2 regions of the Raoultibacter phocaeensis genome follow, and region 1 is predicted to be linked to the other one. Evidence: predicted binding sites of a transcription regulator. Region 1 holds the regulator's gene; the other holds the start of a gene.
What was found. Region 1 encodes HrcA, which represses chaperone genes, less so after heat shock. Its sites were predicted from a motif close to TNTTAGCANNCNNNNNNNNNGNNTGCTAANA; they were not measured.
Positions count from the first base shown of each region.

Region 1 (7,466 bases):
CGAAACCGCTGACGAACGGATCATTGCAACCCCCCGAGCTCGTAGAGCACCAGCGCCGGGGCCACAAGCCCCGCCGTTTCAGTTCGCAAGATCGAGGGGCCGAGGCTCACGGTCGAGGCGAAGCGATTAGCCGCAGTGAGCCGAGCCGCCTCATGTTCGGTCAAGCCGCCTTCGGGCCCCACGACCACGACAACGCGCGCATCCTCGGGAAGCACCCCTTGGGCACCGAGCGCACCCGTAAGCGCCTCGCGGATCGAACCTGTCGAAGCTTCTTCCCAGCACACGAGCACGGCATGGGCGTTTCGGACGAGGTCGCATACCTCGCCAAGGCTCAGGGGAAGCGATACCTCGGGAACGTCGCGCTGCCCGCTTTGCATCGCCGCGCTCTTCGCGATGGATCGCCATCGCTGCGTTCGCGCTGCCGCCTTCTTCTCATCGAGCTTGACGATAGAGCGCTCGCATGAAAACGGCACGAACCCCGATACGCCTATTTCGGTCGCATGCCGGATGATATCGTCCATCTTGTCGCCTTTGGCGATGCCCTGCACGAGCACCACCGCAGACAGCGTGCGGTCGGCATCGAACTTCTGCGCGATTCGGACGGACAGCGCATCCTGATCGAGTGCAACCACCTCGCATTCGAAGTAGTCTTTCGCCGCATCAACCACCGCGATATGCTCGCCCGGCGACAAGCGGAGAGCGCGCGCATGCTTCACATCGTCGGGCGCGAGCCTCAGCGCGAACGCACCGAGCGCTTCGTGCGCGATCACCTGGTTGTCGAGAAAAAAGTGCGGAAGCGACATGGACGCTCGAGTCTAGTTGAACACGTCGCGAAGCTTCTGCAGCGGCGTGCGCTCTTCGGCAACCGAATCGCCCATCTCCTCGGCAAGCTGTTCGAGCAGTTCGCGTTCTTTCTTCGAAACTTTCTTGGGGATGACCACGTTCACGTGCACGTACATATCGCCCCGGTTCTCGCTCTTGAAACGCGGCATGCCGAATCCGCGGACGCGGACGACCTGCTCGTTTTGGCATCCTTCGGGAATGCGCACCTTGACGACTTCGTCCTCGAAAATGCCGTCGATCTCGATTTCGGCACCGAGCGTCGCCTGTACGATCGAAACGTTCGCGCGTGCATGGAGGTTGTCGCCGTCGCGCTCGAAGAACTCGTGGGGCTGGATGCGGCACGTGACGATGAGGTCACCCGCAAGGGCACCCTGCATGCCTGCCTCGCCGAAACCGGAGAGGCGCAGCTGCTGGCTATCGCGGATGCCCACCGGCACCTCTACCGTGACGCGCTGGCGGTCGGGCACGCGGCCCTGGCCTTCGCACTCGGGACAGGGGTTGTCGATGGTCGTACCCGTACCGCCGCAGGTCTTGCACGTCTGCGCCGTTTGCATATCGCCCAAAAACGTATGCTGCACGGTAACGACACGGCCGCGACCCTGGCAATCGGGGCAGGTGACCTCTTTGCCATCTGCGCCGAGGCCCGTTCCCTCGCAGTCGGGACACGGGGCGAGCCGATCGTACACGATCTCCTTCTTGGCTCCCGCAGCGACTTCCTCGAGCGTCAGGCGCAATCCCACGCCCATGTCGCGCCCTTCCTTGCGCGTGACGGCATGGCCACCCGCTCCGCCGAAGAACGAGCTGAACAGATCCCCCATGCCGAAGCCGCCGCCGAACAGATCCTCGAAGTCGACGTACTGGTATCCGCCGCCGCCTCCCCCCGCAGCGCCGGGGATCGTTCCGAAGCGGTCGTACTGGGCGCGCTTGTTCGGATCGCTCAGCACATCGTACGCCTCGTTGAGTTCTTTGAATCTATCCTCCGCATCGGGGGCTTTGTTGACGTCGGGATGGAGCTCCCGCGCCTGTTTGCGAAATGCTTTTTTGATCTCGTCTTCGCTCGCGTTTTTCGAGACGCCGAGCACCTCGTAGAGGTCTTTGGCCATTACCTTGGATACCTTTCTACCTTATCGTGAGCCGTCTTGCAGCACGCTCTGAGCGAGCCTGACCGCTTGTATGACTTTCGAATAATCCATGCGGGTCGGCCCGATGACGGCGACCACGCCGGCAGCATCGCCGCGTCCGTACTGGGTCGCAACCACCGAAACCCCCGAAAGCGCTTCGTCGTTGTTCTCGCGCCCGATCCTTACAAGCGGCCCCGAATCCGCAGCCGCATCGTCAAACACGTGGAGCAGCACCGCGTCATCCTCAAGTATCTGCATGATGGGCAAAAGCGTCTGCGAATGGCTGAATTCGGGCTGCTTCAGAAGCGTACTCACGCCGATACGGTGCGCCCGGCCCGTATCGCTTTCCTGCAAACAGTACATCACCTCGTCAAGCACGATCCGCACGAGCGGGTCGTTCAAGGCTTCGGCGGCTTCGAGGTCGATGCGGTCACGCACCTCGGTGATCGATTTTCCAGCGAAGACATCGTTCAGAAGGTTCTGCACGGCTGCCAGATCGTCGGATTCCACCGGATCGGCGAAATCGATCGAGCGGTTGAGCACTTGACCGTCTTCGGTGACGAGCACGATGAGCGCGCGATGGCGCGTAAGCGATACGAGCGATATCTGGCGGATATGCAGCGCAAGCACCGAAGGTGCCAGCACGATTGACAAACAGTCGGTCAGACGCGTGAGCGCCACCGACGTGCGCTCGATCAGATCGTCGAGCTCGCTTGCGCTCTTCTTGAGCTCCTCGATCGTATCGCTGTGGGGCAGCTGACCGGTAGCAAGTCCGCTTTCGAGCAGATCGTCGACGAACGCGCGGTAGCCGACGTCGGTGGGAATGCGTCCCGCAGACGTATGCGGCTGGATGATGTAGCCGGCATCTTCGAGCACGGATAGCTCGTTGCGCACCGTTGCGGGGCTCACACCCAGCTTGTAGCGCTCGACGAGCGTACGCGACCCGACCGGGAGAGCACGGGCGACGTACTCTTCGATAAGAGCGCTCAGCACTCGTTGCCGTCTGTCAGAGAGCACCGCTTAATCCTTCCCCATCGTGTCCGATACGAAGCCAACCACGTATTTTAGCAGCCTCGCACCAAGAGTGCTAATCAATCTTAGTAATTTTGGCGGATCTTGACGGAAGCACCATAGAGAAGCGCGCTCGAACGCGGATGCCGCAGATTCCAGCTCCCGCAGGCGCGCACGTGCGAGCATCCGCGGATGCTGCAGGGTACGCTACGGCACCTGTGCGCATACGTCTTATGGAGCCAGATCGAACAGGCGGCCGTAGAGCTCGTTTCCGCAGAGCCACCCCACAGTGGTCGGTCGGTACGCCCCTTCCGTATGCTCGGCGAGACCGGCATCCACAAGTCCCCGAAACGCAAGCAGCGCTTCGGGCAGCACAAGCGACGCCTCGCGCACCTCTTCGTCGCGCACGCCTTCGACCATGCGCATCTTGAGCATGAGATATTCGGCGCACATCTGTTTCCGATCGAGATCGTCGACCACCTGACCGTCCTGAACGCGCATGCGCCGCGCATCGTTTTGCGTCATGGTGACGGCCGAGGTGCCGATGCCGAGGTAGGGCTTGCCGGTCCAATAGGCGATGTTGTGGCGGCACGCGTATCCGGGCTTCGCATAGCTCGCCACTTCGTAGCGCGTAAATCCCGCAGGCCCGAGGACGCGCAGCGCCGCCTCCATCATCACAGCCTGCATATCTTCGAGAGGCTCTTCGAGCATCCCGGCTTCGACCAAACGTTCAAGCGGCGTGTTCTCTTCGACGGTGAGCGGATAGACGCTTACGTGGGACACGCCCGCCTCCACTGCAGATACGAGGTCGCGTTCGAAATCCTCGGGCGTCTGCCCGGGCAGTCCGCACATGAGGTCGATGCTCACGTTTTCGAATCGTGTCTGCGCGCACGCAATGGCGCGCTTCGCCGTTTGCGCATTGTGGACGCGGCCGAGCTTTTCCAGAAGAGCGTTATCGAAACTCTGCACGCCGATCGAGAGCCGATTCACGCCGAGCGCCCAGAGGTCTTTCACCATCGCCTCGGTAAGGCTTTCGGGGTTGGCCTCCATCGTACACTCCACCTCAGGCGTCAGATGCATCGAAGTGGACAGCGCGTACAGAAGCGCCGAGAGGTTCTTCATGCCGATATGGCTCGGCGTTCCGCCGCCGATGTAGACGGTCTCGATGCTGCCCAGCTTCTCTTCGCGCGACGCCCTTCGTATGTCGAGCACGAGCTGTTCGACATAGCGGGTGATTTCCGGATCATCGGCCGAAGCGGCGCTCGTGGCGAAATCGCAGTAGGCGCATCGCTGTTTGCAGAACGGTATATGCAGATAGAGAGCCTTATACGGATCGAACATCGTCGTCCCCTTCCAAAATGGCTTCCAAAAGCCCGTCGAACACGCGATCGAAATTGGCGAGCGTCGTGCACGTGTTGATCGCACGCCGCGCGGCCGCTGCATGCGGAAGACCCGCCAAGTACCACATCGCGTGTTTGCGCATGCGCACGATGGAACGTTCGTCGCGCTCGGCAAGCAGCCGCGCATGACGGCGAGCCATGGCAATCCGGGCCTCGAACCCCGGCGCTTCGGGACGCGCCGTTTTGTTCATCGCCGCCTTGATATCGGCGAACACCCACGGATTTCCCTCGGCAGCGCGTGCCACCATAACGGCGTCGCACCCGGTTTGCTCGACCAGGCGAAGCGCATCGCTTCCGCCTCTCACATCGCCGTTGCCGATGACCGGAATGGAAACCGCGCGCTTCACCTGCGCGACAACGTCCCAATCGGCGCTTCCCTTGTAGTACTGCATCGCATAGCGGCCGTGCACCGCAACAGCCGACGCCCCCGCCTCTTCGGCCATGACCGCAAACGGCACGGCAAGCTCTTCGCCCACTGCGTATCCGCGCCTGAACTTGCAGGTGACGGGCACGGCTACCGCCGAGGTAACGGATTCGATGATGGCGCGGGCCGTCTCGGGCGTGCACATGAGCTTGCTGCCGTCGCCTTTCGAGACGATCTTGCGAGCGGGACATCCCATGTTGATATCGAGGTAGGCGAGCGCGCTTCCCATGATGCGCTCGATCCAAGCCGCCTCTTCGGCCATGACGGCAGGTTCGTGGCCGAACAGCTGCACCGCAACCTGCGCCTCCCCGTCTGCCCGGTCGAGCAAGCGACGGGTTTTCTCGTTCGCGTAGGAAAGACCCTTGGCAGACACCATCTCGGTGTACGTCAGATCGGCCCCCTGTTCGAGGCAGAGTGTGCGAAATGCCGTGTCGGAAACGCCCGCCATAGGGGCAAGCAGAACCTTATGGGTTTCGAAGAACCCGTGCAGGGAAGGCGTCATCGGGCGTATGCGTTCGTCCTACGCGCTCGGCGCAGACCCGATCCAGATAACCGGGCTCGTCCGTTCGAGCTCGGGCGGCTCTTTGGCGGCGTAACCGAGCGCAGCCATCCCGTGCACCTCGTAGTCTTCGGGAACACCGAGCTCGGTAAGATGGGCGCGCACTGCGGGGATTTCGCAGAGGCCCTGGAGTTGGTTGATCCAGACGCTTCCGATGCCGAAGCTCTGGGCAGCGAGCATGATGTTCTCCATCGCGCACCCGTCGTCTTCGCGGCCGAACGGCGCATCCTTCTTATGCGCGACCATGATGAGCGCTTGGGGCTTGTACATGTCGTAGGTGGCCCTGCCCATCGCCTCGCCGATGACCGCCGCAAGCTTCGCCGTACGATTGCGGTCCTCGATGACGAAGAACATCCATTCCTGGCGATTGTTCGCCGACGGGGCGTGCTTCGCGCAGATCGCGATAGTCTCGAGCTCGTCGTGCGGCAGCGGCTTGTCGACAAACGATCTGATCGACCGCCGTGCAAGCACCGTCTCAACCGTGCTATTCGTTTTCATGAGCGCCCTTTCCGCTGTTCGCCCCGATGTGCGGGCAGGTCCTATCCGGTATACACGTCGGTGAGCGCTCCGAGGCTTCCGATGAGGAAGAACCCGAGCACCCCGATCAACACCACAACCAGAACGAGCGCGACGAGAGCGGGACCCGTGCATCCGCTTCGGGGCTTCTGGTTCTTTTTCTCGTCGAACGGATCGTCGAGCCAATCGTAGTCTTGTTCGTGCTTCCGTGCCATAAAACTCGCTTTTCGTATCGTTCGCCTTCGTGCCTCTGCGCACAGGCTTTAGTGTACCCGAAGAGCGCCGCCTAGTCGTCAACCTTCAGAATAGCCATAAAAGCCTCTTGCGGAACCTCCACGTTGCCGATCGATTTCATGCGCTTCTTACCGGCTTTCTGCTTTTCCAGAAGCTTGCGCTTGCGCGTGATGTCGCCGCCGTAGCATTTGGCGAGCACGTCCTTGCGCTTGGCTTTCACCGTTTCGCGAGCGAGCACCCTGCCCCCGATGGCTGCCTGGATGGGCACTTCGAACATCTGGCGCGGGATGATCTCCTTGAGCTTCTCGGCGAGCACGCGTCCTCGATCGTAGGCCTTGTCGCGGTGCACGATGAACGACAGCGCATCGATGGGTTTGCCGGACAAAAGGATGTCGAGCTTCACGAGTTTGGAGGCCTTGTACCCGTCGAACTCGTAATCGAGGCTCGCGTAGCCCTTCGTATTCGATTTGAGCTTGTCGAAGTAATCCATGATGAGCTCGGAAAGCGGTATCTCCCAAAGCATTTCCACCGTCGTCGTCGAAAGGTAGTTCATCGTGACGAACGTACCGCGCCGCGCCACGGTGAGATCCATGACCGCGCCCACGTAATCCGGGGGGATGAGGATTTTCGCTTTCAGATACGGCTCTTCGATGCGCTCGATCTCGCCGGGGTCGGGCATCTCCTGGGGCGAGTGGAGCGAGAGCATCTCTCCGCCCTGCTTGTACACATGGTATTCCACGCTCGGCGCCGTAGCCAGAAGGTCGAGACCGAACTCGCGCTCGAGGCGCTCTTTGATGACCTCCATGTGGAGCAGGCCCAAGAACCCGACGCGGAAGCCGAAGCCGAGCGCGTGGGACTTCTCAGGCTCCCACACAAGCGCCGGATCGTTGAGCGAGAGCTTTTCGAGCGCTTCCTTCAGCGGCTCGTACTGATCGCCGTCTATAGGGAAAAGACCCGTGAATACCATGGGTTTGACCTCGCGGTACCCGGGAAGCGGATTGTCTACGCCCCCATGCGCTGTCGTGATCGTATCGCCCACCTTCACAAGCGATACATCCTTGAGGCCCGTGACCAGATAGCCCACCTCCCCGACCGACAGCTCGGGCATGGGCGTTTCGGCCGGTTTGCGCGCGCCGACCTCCTCGACGAGGGCCTCGGTGCCGGTGGCCATCATGCGCACGCGATCGCCCTTTTTCATGGATCCGTCGACGACTCGCACGAGCGCGACCACGCCGCGGTACGCGTCGAAGTACGAGTCGAAGATGAGCGCGCGCAAAGGCGCATCCGCATCGCCTTCGGGTGCGGGAATGTTGTAGACGACTGCCTCGAGCAGATCGTGCACGCCCTCCCCCGTTTTA
Region 1 covers NZ_CABDUX010000002.1:947,181-954,646, reverse strand. The annotation lists gene FJE54_RS11850 (RsmE family RNA methyltransferase) at 21-803, opposite strand; gene dnaJ (molecular chaperone DnaJ) at 816-1,946, opposite strand; gene hrcA (heat-inducible transcriptional repressor HrcA) at 1,968-2,981, opposite strand; gene hemW (radical SAM family heme chaperone HemW) at 3,207-4,316, opposite strand; gene dusB (tRNA dihydrouridine synthase DusB) at 4,300-5,301, opposite strand; gene FJE54_RS11825 (nitroreductase family protein) at 5,320-5,856, opposite strand; gene FJE54_RS11820 (hypothetical protein) at 5,898-6,089, opposite strand; gene lepA (translation elongation factor 4) at 6,161-7,466, opposite strand, start outside.

Region 2 (7,466 bases), on a different contig from region 1:
AAACTGATTACGTAATAGAGGAGCAGCGAACACACCAAAGCAGCCGTCAGCGTTTTGACGTCATCGCATTTTGCCAAGTTCTCGATCCTGAGAATCTGGCATCCGAAGCAGGCGATCGCGAAAAACAGCAACCCGACATCCTCGAACACCGTTTCGGTAAGCGAGAATCGACTTGTCAGAAGGAGCATGGCAGCCGACGCTGAAGCGAGCACCGGTACGGTGATCCTGAACGCAAGAGGTATGCGATCCCACCGTGCCAGCATGATCCCCGTACCCGTTGCCAAGGTGCCGATCAGGCTGAATATTCCGAATGAGGGTATGATTTCAGCGCTTTGGGTAAACAGGCTTTCGTACGAAACCTGATGGAACCAAAACCAGATGACCGCATCGAGCAGCGCGGTTTTGGCAACCTGTCGCTTACCGAGCGTGCCCGCCTTCAAATCTACTTGCATGCTTCCCTCCCGTGCATTGCCAAATCATACCTTCCGGATGACAGAAAAAGGCCGGTTAGCCACTTTCGTGAGACAGACTGCCGCACTACCCCCCGGTATGGTTGTCCCTGTCGAATGGGCCCTGTGCAAGCTTGCAGGTTTTGGGAGAAACCTCTGTTTAGCCTAGGTGCAGCAGACCATGTTTGTCAAGCAAGAATGGTTTGGTCGAACGTCATCGACTTCGACAGCCCGTTCGACGGAAAAACTGCGCGGCAGGAGGCGTCGGCAAGCAGTGGAAGCAAAATCGGCGCACATATGAGAAAGGGGATGGTTATGCAAGGTATGAGTTCGGGCATTTCCCGACGAGCTTTCGTGGCGGTTGGAGCCACAGCGAGCGTTGCATCGCTCGGTATCCTGGCAGGCTGCACTCAGCAAGAGACAGCGAAACCCGAGCCGGTATCCGAAAAAGAAACCGAAAGCGGAGCTCCCGAAGAACAAGAGATTCCACCCGCAACCGAATCGGCAAACAAGGTGTACGTGGTCGACACGTTCAAGCCCAAACCAGGCGACGGAAAGGCGTTTCTCGACGAATACCTGAAAACCTACCGACCGATGGCAGAGGGAGGCGGGATGGCCTTCGTGAACGCCACGATAGCGCCGCCTCTGTGGCTTGAAAACGATTCGAACATCGTACAGATCGTTTGGACGCTCGACGATATCGCTGTCGCCGCTTGGGCTATGTCATCGGCAACACGGTACAACCCAGCTTACGTCGAATGGTGGGCTGCCGTAAGGAAGCGGGTACTCGAGAGAGATCGATCGTATTTCGCAAGCGAAGAGTATATGGAGGTGCTCAACAATGTTTAGCGCAGTCTTTATGGCAACGTTTGCCGAGGGGATCGATAGCGGGGCAAGAGAATCATTCGATGCCGAAGTCAAAAGCGCTGCGGGTGCAATTACCGACGTCAACCTTGCCGCCCCTGTGCTCGAACCGCCCATGCCTGGCGGCGATTACTTCTGCGAGCTCGGCTTCAGAGACCAAGCTGCGTTCGAGCAGGCGAAAGCCGCGGAGTCATGGGCAACGCTATACGGACTGTTCGAAAACGAATCGATCGTCGCCGGTTTCGAATACGTCGCTTACGGCGACGGAACGCTCACACTGCAAGAAACGAGCGTCTCGAAATGCCATCGCGTCCTCATCTTCAGCTTGCTCGACGATGCCGATCCCGACATGGTTGCAAAGATGGAAGCGAATATGAACGGCATGACCGATCACGTACCGGGTCTAAAAAACTGCACGTTCGCGAAAATCGCCGAATCGGCGGGTTCCGATTCATGGGCCTACGCATACGAATGCGATTTCGACGAACCCGGATCGTTTCTCGGAAAGTATATGACGACCCCGTACCACTTCTGCTATATCGACAAGTTCTTCGAACCTGCATGCGACGAATGGATCGTCAACCCTAACCTCTGCACACCCTATGTAGCTCAAGAGACGCCGTTTCTGGCCAACTTTGCCGAGTAGGTACAACCAGAGCTCAGCTTTCGATGCACCTATCCGAGTGGCATCCGCAGAAAACCCCTTGCAGCAAAAATCGGGGCGACCGACAGGCCACCCCGATTCCGAGTTTAAGCGGGCAGGTGGATGTGCGAATCACCTGCCCGTGTTGAATTCTTGCGAAGCGCGAGCCTACATCATCCCGCCCATGCCGCCGGCAGCACCGGCAAGCGCGGACAAGTCGGGACCGTCTTTCGGGATCTCGTTGATGGTTGCTTCGGTGATGAGGATAAGCGCACCCACAGAAGCAGCGGACTGCAGAGCCGTACGGGTAACTTTCACCGGATCGTTCACGCCCATCTCGATCATATTGCCGTACTCGCCCGTGGCGCAGTTCAGGCCTTCGCCCGCCTTCATGCCTTTCACGTGCTCGACGACGACGCTGCCCTCGAAGCCGGCGTTCTGAGCGATGGCGCGCATGGGGGCTTCGAGTGCTTTGCGCACGATGTTGATGCCGACTTCTTCGTCCTTATCGGCCGTTTCCACCTTGTCGAGCGCAGGGATGGCGTTCACAAGCGCTACGCCGCCGCCAGCGACGATGCCCTCCTCAACGGCTGCGCGGGTTGCCTGCAGCGCATCTTCGATACGGCTCTTCTTCTCCTTGAGCTCGCTTTCGGTAGCAGCGCCCACCTTGAGCACCGCAACGCCGCCGGAAAGCTTGGCCAGGCGCTCCTGGAGCTTCTCGCGGTCGAAATCGGAATCGACGCGCTCGAGCTCGGCTTTGATCTGATGGATGCGGTTGTCGATAGCCTTCTTGTCGCCTGCGCCGTCGACGATGAGCGCCGTGTCCTTGGTGACCTTGACGGTTTTCGCATGGCCCATCATGTCGATCGTGGCATCGGCCATGGTCATGCCGAAGTCCTTGTCGATGACCTGCGCACCGGTAACGGCGGCAATGTCCTCAAGGATGCGCTTGCGGCGATCACCGAAGCCAGGGGCCTTGATGGCGACGCAGTTGAAGGTGCCGCGCAGCTTGTTCAGGAGGATGGTGGCAAGCGCTTCACCCTCAACGTCTTCGGCAACGAGGAACAGCGGGCGACCGGTCTTCATAACCTCTTCGAGCAGCGGAACCATATCCTGGATGTTGTTGACCTTCTGATCGGTCAAAAGGATGTAGGGATCCTTGAGAACAGCTTCCATCTTCTCCATGTCGGTTGCCATGTAAGGGGAGATGTAGCCACGGTCGTACTGCATACCCTCGACGATGTCCATCTCGAGGCCAAAGGTCTGGCTCTCCTCGACCGAAATAGCGCCGTCCTTGCCGACCGCGTCCATAGCCTCGGCAATCTTCTCGCCGATCTCGGCGTCGCCTGCGGAAATGGTGCCGACGTTCGCGATCTGATCTTTGCCCGCCACATCGTGGGAGTTGTTTTTGATCTCCTCGACGACCGCATCGGTCGCCTTCTGAATGCCGCGGCGGATGCCGAGCGCATCGGCGCCGGCGGTTACGTTGCGCAGGCCCTCCGACACGATGACGTCGGCAAGCAGCGTCGCCGTGGTGGTGCCGTCGCCGGCAACGTCGTTGGTCTTAACGGCGACTTCGCGCACGAGCTGAGCGCCCATGTTCTCTACCGGATCTTCGAGCTCGACTTCCTTGGCGACGGTTACGCCGTCGTTGGTGATGGTGGGAGCGCCGTAGGATTTCTCCAAAGCGACGTAGCGGCCCTTGGGGCCGAGGGTTACCTTGACTGCGTCAGCCAGCTTGGAAACGCCGGCCGCAAGCGCGCTGCGTGCATCGGCATCGAACTTGATATCTTTAGCCATGATGGTAGTTCCTTTCATCTAACGCCATCCGCAAGCCTCATACGGCGATTCGAATGGCAAAGTGCCTGACAGGGATACAGAAAACGAAGGCTTATGCGAAGACCGCGTACAGGTCGTCGGCGCGGAGGATCAAAACGTCTTCGCCGTCCACGGTAACCTCGGTTCCGCCGAACTTCCCATAGATAACCTTGTCGCCCTCTTTGACGGGCATCGGCAGATGCTTGCCGTCTTTGTCGAGCTTGCCATCGCCCACTGCGAGCACAACGCCAGTCGTGGGTTTCTCCTTAGCCTCGGATGCGATGTACAGACCAGACGCCGTCGTGGTCTCAGCCTCGTCAGCTTTGATGATCACACGGTCACCCAATGGTTTAAGATTCATGGTGTATGCCTTCCTTTCGATCGGCTCTTTCTGAATCACGTCACGTTGCACTATTTAACCACTCGTTTGAGCGGAGTGCTAGCACTCTTGAGTAACGAGTGCTAAACAAAGCGGTATATTACCACCCCCGCAGACGAATGCAAGAGAAATTGAGAAAACCTAAGTGTGTTTGACTTAGGTTTCACAAGGATTCTACAGTTCTCCGATCGGCGGACGAAGAGCACTCCGCAAACATGCGGTCACTCGTTCACGGAAACGGGTTGCGAGCCCTCACGCCCCCGGCACCACGAGTCCGTTTTCGTAGGCGAGCACTACAAGCTGAGCGCGATCGTGCGCACCGAGCTTCGACATAATGCGGGCTACGTGGGTCTTCACCGTAGCAGGCGATATCACGAGGTCGCCTGCAATGTCGTCGTTGGTAAGCCCGCGGGCCACAAGCCCGAGGATCTCGCGTTCGCGCTCGGTCAGCACCGAAAGCGACGTTTCCGAATGGGCCCTGCGTGCACGCGATTCAACAAACGTCTCGACGAGCCTACGGGTGATGGACGGCTGGATGAGCGCATCGCCCTCGGCGACTACCTCGATGGCTGCGGCGATGTCGTCGGGTTCGGAATCCTTGAGCATGAATCCGCTCGCGCCTGCCGAAAGCGCGTCGTAGACGTACTCGTCGATGTCGAACGTGGTGAGAATGAGCACATGCGTATCGGCAAGCTCGGGGTCAGCCGTGATTTCGGCAGTGGCCTCGATGCCGTTTTCGACGGGCATGCGAATGTCCATGAGCACAACGTCGGGCTTCGTCTCGCGCACGCGCTCGACCGCTTCGCGACCGTTGCTCGCCTCCCCCACCACTTTGAGGTTTTCGAACGATGAAAGAATGAGCTTGAAGCCGTTGCGCACCAAATCCTGGTCGTCGGCGATCACCACGGTAAGTTCAGGGGCTCGCTTCAGCGCCGCATCGGCAAGCCGCACCGCCTTTTCGCTTCGCTCGCGCAGTCGCTCCTGCATTTCCCTGTACTTGTCATCATAGAGGTTCGTGCCTCCGATCAGCTCTTCAGCCATGGTTCCTCCCAGCTTCGCCCAAAGGTATGCTCACCCGAACGGCGAACCCTTTGCCGGCGCGGTTGTGTGCAGATATGGTTCCGTCGAGCAGGTTCACCCGCTCGTTCATGCCTTCAATGCCGTGCCCATCGGTCTTCTCACCCTCGGTGCGGCCCCGCCCGTCGTCTTCCACCGCAAGGCGGGCCATCTCGCCATCGGTGGCGAGGCGGATCGATACGCGATGGGCGTCCGCGTGCCGAACGATGTTCGTGGCCGCTTCGCGCGCGATGCCGAACAGGGCCACGTCGATGTAGGCGGGTACCCGCTCGCGATCGAATCCCGTAGCATCGTAGTCGACGTCGATGCCGGCATCCTCAAGGTACGATACGATGTCGGCCATGCGCTCGGTTCCCACCGTCGGCACCGTTTCAGCCTGCGCATCGCCGCTGCGCAAAACGCCGATCATGCTGCGGATTTCCTCAAGCGCATCCTTGGAGGTGGCACGCACGGTAGCGATCGTTTGCTTTGCGGCCTCGGGATCGCGGTCGATCATGCGCTCGGCGGCGGCAGCTTGGATGCTCACTGCCGAAAGCGAATGGGCCGTTATGTCGTGGATCTCACGGGCAATGCGCACACGCTCCTCCTCGACACGTCGCGCCGCCTCTTCCTCGCGGCTCTTCTCGGCAGCGAATGCGCGCTGCTCGGTTTCGGCCACATACTCTTGATGCGTGCGCACCGCGAACCCGCCGAGCGCCGCCGCCACCATGTACGTGACGTTTTGCAGGCGCATGAGGTCGGACAGGCTCTCGCTTTGCGTGGGAAGTGTTACGAACAGAAGCGACGCCACCGCAAGCACGGTGGCCACTACCGCTTCCGCGCGGTCGCGTTCGTGCGCAATCGTGTACAGCGCGATGATCGGACCCAGGATGGCGAGCGTGTAGCCAGTCAGCGTATTCTGCGTTCCCAAAAACGCTATCATGACGAAGACGAACACGAGCCATGGCGATTTGCGGCGGGCGACGAGCGGCAGCGTCGTCAGGGCAATGGCAACGTAGGCGCCCACCTGCGGCATGACGTTCGGTATGCCGAGCAGCTGGCGGAAAAGCTCGTCGGGCATCACGACCGAAGACATCGTCAACAGAAGCTGCGCGCAGCCGAACGCGAACGCGCCGAGCGCGATCGCAACGTCGAGCAGCCAATCGGCAGCGCCCATCTTCTTGGTATTGATGAGAAAATCTTCCATGAGGCTATAGTAGGTGACGTGAGCGAGAGGCGCTATACCCCCCGCGATGTATCTTGCGAGCGGTTGCGCCCTTGTTATCCAACCGTTACGTGCGCAGGCCGTGCCGATCGGCCTTGCGTGAACATGGGGATATTGCGCACCGAGCGTATTGGGTGATGACAATTGCGACTCTGCGGCCCTATACTCGGTGTCCACTCGTGCCGCGCCGTACGCGCACGCATCCGCACCGCTACCGAAAGGACCTCAGACACCATGGAACGCCGCGAATTCTTCAAGCTCGCCGGTACCTCAGCCGCCGTGCTTGCCCTAGGCGGCGCCCTGTTCGGATGCGAAACAGACGGCACCGCTTCGAGCGCCGCCGAAACAACCGGCGAGAATGCGCTTGCACAGACGCCTCCGATCTCGTTTTCGAAAGAGGTCGACGTGCTCATCGTCGGCAGCGGCATCGCGGGGCTTTCCGCCGCGATGGATCCCGCTGAGCAGAATCGCTCGGTGCTCATAGCCGACAAGCGCGATTTGATCGGCGGCGAAAGCTTCGAAGCGAACGGGCTCTTCTTCGTTTCGGGAACGAGCATCCAAAAAGCGGCAGGCATCGAGAAGTCTGCGGAAGACGCGTGGAAAGAGCGCAAAGCAGAACTCGAGGAGGAAGGCGACGCAAACAACCTTCGCTTCAAGCAGAACCTCATCATGGCGCAAACCGAATGGGTTGACCGCGTAGCACGCGACTACGGCGCCCAATTCGCCGACCCCCGGGAATACTCAATCGAAGGCGCAGCCGATTCGGTGGTCATTCCCAAAAAGGGCATCGGCGACATGGAAAGCGTGATGGCTCCCCTCAAGGACGGGCTTTCGAGTAAGGGAGTCACCTTCGAGCTGGGCATGCGTGCATCGGCGTTTATTCTCGACGGACAGAACAAACCCGCGGGCATGCGCTTTTGCGCCGAACAAACTGGAAAAACTTTGGACGTTAAGGCGAAGCGCATCGTGATTGCCACCGGCGGCTACAGCGCGAACCAGGAGCTTGTCGGCGCAAACATCCCCGATCAGGCG
Region 2 covers NZ_CABDUX010000001.1:1,622,473-1,629,938, reverse strand. The annotation lists gene FJE54_RS06480 (response regulator transcription factor) at 1-452, opposite strand, end outside; gene FJE54_RS06475 (hypothetical protein) at 804-1,298, shown strand; gene FJE54_RS06470 (Dabb family protein) at 1,291-1,959, shown strand; gene groL (chaperonin GroEL) at 2,125-3,756, opposite strand; gene FJE54_RS06460 (co-chaperone GroES) at 3,848-4,135, opposite strand; gene FJE54_RS06455 (response regulator) at 4,406-5,194, opposite strand; gene FJE54_RS06450 (sensor histidine kinase) at 5,187-6,416, opposite strand; gene FJE54_RS06445 (FAD-dependent oxidoreductase) at 6,669-7,466, shown strand, end outside.
Region 2: a site for HrcA is predicted at 4,212-4,242, ahead of FJE54_RS06460 (co-chaperone GroES). Genes of this name have one in related genera too.